2 regions of the Sedimentitalea sp. genome follow, and region 1 is predicted to be linked to the other one. Evidence: riboswitches for the same ligand, from Rfam matches in the RefSeq annotation. Region 1 holds a riboswitch; the other holds the start of a gene.

Evidence for each region. A riboswitch is a leader RNA that binds a small molecule or an ion and turns the genes downstream of it on or off. The one in region 1 is predicted to bind cobalamin.
Region 2: linked by a shared signal. The riboswitch ahead of ABJO75_RS27270 (TonB-dependent receptor) and the one ahead of ABJO75_RS19130 (energy-coupling factor ABC transporter permease) in region 1 are both predicted to bind cobalamin.

The regions. Positions count from the first base shown of each region.
Region 1 is NZ_JBDWLR010000078.1:128,768-132,976, forward strand. It holds gene ABJO75_RS19120 (cobyrinate a,c-diamide synthase) at 1-636, shown strand, start outside; gene cobA (uroporphyrinogen-III C-methyltransferase) at 633-1,352, shown strand; cobalamin riboswitch at 1,389-1,581, shown strand; gene ABJO75_RS19130 (energy-coupling factor ABC transporter permease) at 1,629-2,306, shown strand; gene cobF (precorrin-6A synthase (deacetylating)) at 2,366-3,106, shown strand; gene ABJO75_RS19140 (cobyric acid synthase) at 3,103-4,209, opposite strand, start outside.
Region 2 is NZ_JBDWLR010000095.1:57,985-62,193, reverse strand. It holds gene ABJO75_RS27275 (ABC transporter substrate-binding protein) at 1-344, opposite strand, end outside; gene ABJO75_RS27270 (TonB-dependent receptor) at 347-2,215, opposite strand; cobalamin riboswitch at 2,345-2,561, opposite strand; gene clpS (ATP-dependent Clp protease adapter ClpS) at 2,881-3,222, shown strand; gene ABJO75_RS27260 (class I SAM-dependent methyltransferase) at 3,232-4,209, shown strand, end outside.

The sequences.
Region 1 (4,209 bases):
GCCTCCTCGCGCCCGAATGGGCCCTCGTCGACCGCGCTGCCGCACCCCCCGGCGCAACGGATCGCCTTGGCTCAGGATGCCGCGTTTTCCTTTACCTATCCGCATTTGCTGGAAGGCTGGCGCGCAGCTGGGGCAGAGATCATACCGTTCTCACCTCTCGGCGATGAACCACCCGCAAAGGACGCCGATCTCGTCTGGCTGCCCGGTGGCTATCCGGAATTGCATGCCGGACGGATCGCGACGGCGAGCCAGTTTTTGCAAGGATTGCGAAGCCATGCAGAAACGCGCGCCGTTCATGGGGAATGCGGTGGCTACATGACCTTGGGCGAGGCTCTGATCGACAAGGATGGAAACCGGCACCGGATGGCGGGACTACTGGGATTGGTTACATCTTATGAGAAACGGAAATTCCATCTTGGCTATCGCAAGGCAACGCTGACCGCAGGAATGCCGGGATTTGCCGCCGGAACCGTCTTGCGCGGGCACGAATTTCACTATTCCACAATTCTGGAACAACCTGATACGCCGCTCGCCGATGTGCAGGACGCCGAGGGTGCAACCGTTGCCGAAACCGGTTCAACCCGTGGCAACGTCACGGGCACCTTCTTTCATCTGATTGCAAAGGCGACGACATGAGAGGGTTTGTGTCGTTCGTCGGGTCCGGGCCGGGCGATCCTGAATTGATGACACTCAAGGCTGTTGACCGGATGAAACACGCCGATGCCATCCTGTTTGATGACCTGTCGTCCGGGCCAATCCTGTCTCATGCAGGACCCGGAGCAGATCTGGTCGGCGTCGGAAAACGTGCGGGCCGGCCTTCGCCAAAACAGGACCACGTTAGCCGCTTACTGGTGGATTATGCCGCAGACGGTGCGCGGGTGGTGCGTCTGAAATCCGGTGATGGCGGCATGTTTGGCCGGCTGGAAGAAGAGCTCGTGGCGCTGCGGCAGGCGGGTATTCCCTATGAAATCATCCCGGGCATTCCATCGGCCTGCGCGGCGGCGGCGGCGGCGGGCATACCGCTGACACGGCGCCTGACCGCGCGGCGGGTGCAATTCGTCACTGGCCATGATGTCGCGGGGCAATTGCCTGAAGACCTGAACATGGCCGCATTGGCCGATGATCAGGCGACAACGGTTGTCTTCATGGGCAAACGTACGTTCCCAAAGTTGGCGCGGATGTTGACGGACTATGGTTTGCCCTCTGATACCCCGGCTCTGCTGGCCGAAGCGGTTGGAACCCCGGAGCAATGCCTGCATCGCGGCACCATCAGCACACTGGCGACCCGACTCGCGAAAGAAAGCGGCACAGCACCGGCGCTGATCCTCTATGGGCCGCTGGCAGAGACCTGAATGCCGGTTTTGGACTTGACGCAAGACGCTTCTGTAACTCATGAAGAGGAATACGGTGCCCAGGCTCGCAAGGTCTGGGATAATAGGGAACAGGGTGAAATTCCCGGACTGCCCCCGCAACTGTAATAGGGGAGCATGCGTTAACGTAACCACTGGCACGCCGCCGGGAAGGGACAACGCATGCGATGATCCGAAAGTCAGGAAACCTGCCGTGATGAAACCGGTCGCATCGTCGGCCATGTAATACCGCCGGGGTTGGCGGCAAGGAGATTGAAAATGCATATCGAACCCGGAGTTGTCCACGGCGCCAAAATGGTTCTGGCCTATGGCACAGCGGCTGCGGCTGCTGGTTATTCGCTAAAGCTGATTGCCGATGAGCTGAAAACCCGTTCCGTCCCATCCTTTGTGGCACGCAGCGCGCTTGCGACCGTCGCAGTGTTCATCTTTTTCGAGTTGTTGCCGCATTTCCCCGTCGGAATTTCCGAAGTGCATTTTATCCTAGGGACCACTTTGTTGCTGATCCTCGGGATTGCGCCTGCAGCCGTGGGATTGATGGCCGGGCTGGCGATACAGGGCATCTTCTTTGCTCCGTCTGATATGCCGATGTATTTCGTCAACATCACCACCCTGCTGGTGCCACTCTTTGCCATTGGCGCCCTCGCGCGCAAGGCGCTGCCGCAGAATGTGGCCTATGTCGACCTGAAATACATGGACGTGTTCAAACTGTCCGCCGCCTATCAGGGTGGTGTTGTCGCTTGGGTCGCCTTTTGGGCGTTCTACGGTCAAGGCGTTGGTGCCGAGACCTTTGCTTCGGTCACCAGCTTTGGACTGGCCTATATGATGGTTGTTCTGATCGAACCGTTGATCGATCTGGCCGTTCTGGCCGGTGCCAAATCGATGAAAGGTTTGCGTGATTCCGGGTTGGTGACAGACCGCCTGCACAACGCCGCTTAATTCGTCCGAGATTTAGGGAAAGGCCCCGTCCGGTTTCGTGACGGGGCCTTTTGTTTGCCATGCAAGAACTTTTGCTGATCGGGATCGGAACCGGAAACCCGGATCATGTTACCCGCCAGGGTGCCGAGGCCATCCGGCGCGCGGACCTGATCATGATCCCGCGCAAGGGGGCCGGAAAATCGGACCTTGCCGGTGTGCGGGAAACGATCATTGGTTCTGTTACCGAAACTCTCCCGAGCCTTGCCTATTTCTACATCCCCAAACGACGTGATGATGATGGGTATTTGCGTGGAGTAGATGCCTGGCACGATGCAATTGCCGAACGCTGGCAGGCCGCGATTGCGACCCATCCGAGCGCCAAGGTCGTCGCATTGTTGGTCTGGGGCGATCCGTCGCTTTACGACAGTTCGTTGCGCATCGCCGCGCGGCTCGCCCCCAAACCGCAAACCCACGTGATTCCCGGCATCACCGCACTGCAGGCACTCACAGCCGCACATGCGATCCCTGTGAATGAGATCGGGGCCCCTTTTACCGTAAGCACCGGTCGACAGTTGCGCGACAATGGGTGGCCGGAAGGCGTGGAAACCGCTGTAATCATGCTAGACGGCGAATGCTCTTTCGGCACGCTGGATGCCACGCAATATGACATCTGGTGGGGGGCTTATGTCGGTATGGCCGAAGAAATCCTGATTAACGGGCCACTGGATCAGGTCGCCGAGCAGATCCGAACCACACGGGCGCAGGCACGCACGGATCATGGCTGGATCATGGATATCTATTTACTGCGGCGCCGGGGTTAGCGGGCGACAGACAACAGCCCCGGCAGGTCCAGATGTGCCTCGATATGGTCGGCAAGCGCACCTAGGGTCGCCTCTACCGCCGTATCATATTCCAGCCCATCGCTCTGTGCACCAAGGTTGGCCAGAAACGCTGCGCGAAAGCCATCATGACGAAAGAGTCCGTGCAGATAGCTGCCCATGATCCGGCCATTGCCGCTGATCGCGCCTTCGTCGTCGCCATTGATACGGGCAAAGGGGCGGGCGCAATCAGGGCCCGTCGTCTGCCCAATGTGAATTTCATAACCGTCAAACATTTGCCCAGATGGCACATGTTCTGCCTGAACCCGCGTCAGCCGTTTCGCCGGTTCCATCGCCGTTGTCACATCCAACAGACCTAACCCCGGCGTTTCCCCTGCCGGCCCTTCGATACCTAGCGGATCACGTACAACCTGCCCAAGCATCTGGTAGCCGCCGCAGATGCCGAGCACATGCCCCCCTCGCCGCACATGAGCGGCAAGATCAATGTCCCAGCCTTGCGCGCGCAGAAAGGCCAGGTCGCCGCGGGTAGATTTGCTCCCCGGCAGGATTACCAGATCGGCATCTCCGGGGATCGGCTGTCCGGCTCGCAGCATGGTCAGCGTCAGCCCTGGTTCTTGTGCAAGCGGGTCAAGATCGTCGAAATTCGCGATACGCGACAGCCCCAGACAGATCACATGAAACGCGCCTTCATGCGGGGCCGAGGCGATATCCAGCGCGTCCTCGGCAGGTAGTTTCCAAGCGTCGGCAAACCACGGCAGAACGCCAAAGCCCGACCACCCGGTGCGCTGTTCGATCAGCGCATAGCCATCATCAAACAGGCTGGGGTCGCCGCGAAACTTGTTGATGAGAAAACCGGAAACCATGCTCGCATCCTGCTCTGACAGCACGGCCTGCGTGCCCACCATCTGCGCAATCACCCCGCCCCGGTCGATGTCACCAGCCAGAACAACCGGCACATCGGCGGCAACGGCAAAGCCCATATTGGCAATGTCGCCCGCACGCAGATTGACCTCGGCAGGGCTGCCTGCACCTTCGACGATGACAAGATCATGCGCTTGTTTGAGCCGCCCAAAGCTCTCGAGCAC
Region 2 (4,209 bases), on a different contig from region 1:
AGTGAGTAGGTCGGTTCGAACACGGCAACCGGAACGCCAAGCCGCCGCAACATATCCACCGTTGCGCGTGTCGAATAGGCTCCCGCAATCACCAGATCAGGCTGCATGAGATAAATCTCTTCGGCCAGCCCGTGATTGATCACATACTGCTCGGCCTCAACTGTCATTGCAGACGCGCGTGGATCCTTGGCGAGATAGGACACTGAATAAAGCTGATCCGGCCCCGCCAGAAGCATGGCGAGCTGGTCGGTGCAGAGGTTTATCGACACCACGCGAACCGGTTGAGCCACGGCAAACCCGACCCAACCGATCAAAGCGCAGAGTGCGAAGACCCCCACTCGCATCCTCAGAACGCCGCCCGCAGCCCGACATAGGCCGTGCGGCCCCGCGTGGCATAGCCCCAGGTATCGGAATACTCTTCGTCAAACAGGTTGGTGATACGACCGGTCAATTGCACCGTGTCAGTCAGATCGTATTGTGCGGCGACGTCCACCGTCACATAATCCGGCAACTCGGCAAGTTCGTAGCTGCTGAAAAACTGAGTGTCATAGTTCCCCGCGATATAGCGCAGATCCGCAGTGACGCTGCCACGACCCTGCATGAATTGCTGAGTCGCGCCCAACCACAACTCGTGTCGCGGGCGACGGACTTCGACCGTGCCATCCGCATTCTTCGCGTGCAGATAGGTATAGCTCAACTGCAGCTCAAGCGTATCGGTGGCCTGCAGATTGCCGCTGATTTCGATACCTTGCCGGCGGCTCTTTTCGCTTTCATTGATAAAGACAGAATTGCCAGTGGTAGGGTCAAATATTGATACGATTTCATCTGTGAGATTCGCGTGGAAATAAGTGACATCCACCAGCCCGCGATCTCCCCAGAATGGGACTTCGACACCAAAATCGATGCTTTGGTTCTTTTCCGGCTTTAGACTGGTGTTGCCGACAAAACCAAAGGTATCCGCGAAGAGTTCAAAATAGGTGGGATTGACTGACCCCGTCCCGGCCGACGCATGCAACCGCACACCGCTGCCGACAAAGGTGTAGGACCCGGCCAGAATCCACAACAGGTCATCCTCAAAGACCTTGTTGTCGTCATAGCGCAGCCCTGCCTGCAGGTTCAGGCCATTGTCCAATGTTCCGCGATACTCCATCGCCACCGAATTGGTCTCGCGCTCGTATTCCGGGTTGCTCGAGGAACTGTCTTGTTCCCATTCGGCCATGATATTCAGCAGGTGATTGGTAGAGGCGACTGCATAGCCGTCCAGCCCATAGCTCAGCAGGTATTTCGCGGCTGAACGATCCGCTTTGGTGGGCGTGGCACCATTTGTGCTTTGTTCGTATTCCGACCCTTCAAAGGTCAGCCGATGCACCAATCGTCCGTCCAAGGCTTCGTATTCCGCAAACAGGCTGCCAGACCGTTCCTTGCGTTCCGAGGTCTGGTTGGGATCGTCGATCACATATTCGTCTGCCGTGCTGGCGACATAGCTTGTCGTGTCAAACGCAAACTTCTCGTTTGACGCACGCAAGGTGAATCCCAACGTCAACCGATCCGTCACGTTGTAGTCGCCGGTCAAGTTCAGGGTGGATCGCCGTGTTCCGTCAAGTTCACCGTCGCTGCCAGAAAAATCATATCCGTCGTCGTCCAGACGCGACACGCCAAAGGCCAGGCCGCCCCGGTCAGACCGGACCGAAAACCGTGCCGAGGCGGCATAGCCGTCGCCGATTTCAACCGACCCGCCGTATTCAGTGCCTGTTGCACCCCGTTTGGTGATGATGTTGACCACACCGGCCGAGGCATTGCTGCCATAGAACACGGATTGCGGCCCGCGCAGAACTTCTATCCGTTCGATATTTGCGGTGTCCAGACCGGAGAGGATATATTCGCTGTCGCCAGCAGAGAGTTGCACCCCATCAACCATGATCAGCGTGTGATTGGCCTCAGCGCCGCGGATACGGACCTGCGTGAAGTTGTTTCCCGTCCCGCTGACCGCAAGGCCGGGAACCGCGCGAAGCGCATCCTGAACCGTCAGGATACCACGATCTTCGATGTCTTGGGCGGTCAGCACCGAGGCCGATTGCCCATAGCGTCGCTCTTCGATCGGGCTGAAACCGCCGGACACTATGATCTCGTCAAGCTCATATGGTGTCTGAGCCAGCGCCGGGCCTGCAGATACGGCGGAAATGGCTACGCAAGCCATGCGGATGGTACGGGTCATTCTTTCCCCTCTCGTTCAACCGGGAAACCGGTTGCACTACGTCAATATGTCGTATGAGGGATGGTTAACCCCCGCAGACGGTGAAGCCACCACAGCGGAAGAACCGCAGCCGAAACGCCCCTCGCGTTCAGACAGGGTGATCACCTCGGCAGGTTTCCTGACTCGCGGGTCAATGCTCAGCCGGACCTTCCCATCACGCAAAGCGTAACAGTGGTGTATACCGGCTTCGCTCACCGCTCACAGTTGCGGGGGCAGTCACGGATTTGGTGCCAATGTCGGCGGCACCGCACCGTGTTCCCTATTATCCGGACAACAGGTTGCCCGGACCGAAGCATCGAAACGGTTAACGCGATTTTAATATCTTGTGAAGAGCGTAATTCAGGGAACCTGATCGGTTTGACCATGCGCATCGAAACTGGCTTTGTTTGGCTCGAACCTGGCGTCCGGTGGCGAGGTAGCCATCTTGGCGACGTCATGGCGGGTTCGAATTTACCGGAATCCGACCCGCCGGATGCCGGGAGTGACGACAAGCGGGAATGGTCTAGCCAGAAATGAACGCGGTTTCAGCAGGCGCAACAATCACTGGCTCTTTCCGAATCTTGCAGGAAGGCTATATAAGCCATGAACATTGAGACAAATTCACGAAAACCGGACCCTCTGCCGCAATGACACAAGTGCCCGTAACGCTGTCGGACAAGACGGATGACGATTCAGACACGTCAATCCTTCTTGAAACGCGCCCAAAGACCAAGCGCCCTCCGCTGTACAAGGTGCTCTTGCTGAACGACGATTATACTCCGATGGAGTTTGTCGTGCATGTGCTCGAGCGGTTTTTCGGGCTTAACCATGCGCAGGCTTTTGAAATCATGCTGACGGTGCACAAGAAAGGTGTCGCCGTTGTTGGTGTGTTCAGCCACGAAATCGCAGAAACCAAGGTAGGTCAGGTCATGGACTTTGCCCGCCGCCATCAGCACCCTTTGCAGTGCACGATGGAAAAGGAAGACTAGGCCGCATCAATGTCCGCCCGGCTGCCTCTGGCGATTGATTCAGGTGGACTTGATCTGCCTGCGACCGGCGTGGTGTCGGTCTTGCATCCGGTTGCGATGACGGATTTGTCTGCGCTGCCTGCTGACCGGATCAAAGTCGTTCAGCCGTTCAAACCGGATTTCGACCATTTCCAGTCTTTGGGGTATTCCTGCGCTGCGTTCAGCGATGCGCCATGCGGGGCCGCACTCGTATGCCTGCCTCGCGCCAAGGCGCTGGCCCGTTCCCTGATCGCAAGCGCCTGCCAGCGCAACACCGGGCCTGTCATCATCGACGGAACCAAAACCGACGGTATCGACAGCATGCTCAAAGAGTGTCGCAAGCGCGTGGATGTATTCGGACCGGTGGCCAAATCACATGGCAAACTCTTTTGGTTTGATGCCAATCCGGAGGCATTTGCAGACTGGCAAGCCAGCCCGCAAACCATCGGTGATTTTGTCACTGCACCGGGTGTGTTCTCTGCCGACGGAGTCGATCCGGCGTCGGAGCTTCTTGGGCGCGCATTGCCAGAAAAGATGGGAAAACACGTCGCCGATCTGGGCGCCGGCTGGGGGTATCTTGCGGCACAGGTTCTGACGAGGAACGGGGTAGAACGGCTGGATCTTGTTGAGGCAGATGCCATTGCCCTGGAGTGCGCCCGCCAGAATGTTTCCGACCCCCGTGCCCGATTTCATTGGGCAGATGCCACCCGTTGGGCACCAGAAGAGCGTGTCGATACAATCATCATGAATCCGCCCTTTCACATGGGCCGCACCGCCGATCCGTCGCTGGGGCGCGCCTTTGTTACGGCTGCTGCGCGGATGCTGAAGCCGTCGGGGCATCTCTGGATGGTGGCCAATCGGCACCTACCCTATGAACGCACACTGGACGAGTGTTTCGCCAAGGTCGAGGACGCGGGTGGTGACAACCGGTTCAAGATCTTCCACGCCGTCCGCCCAAAGCCCACTGGT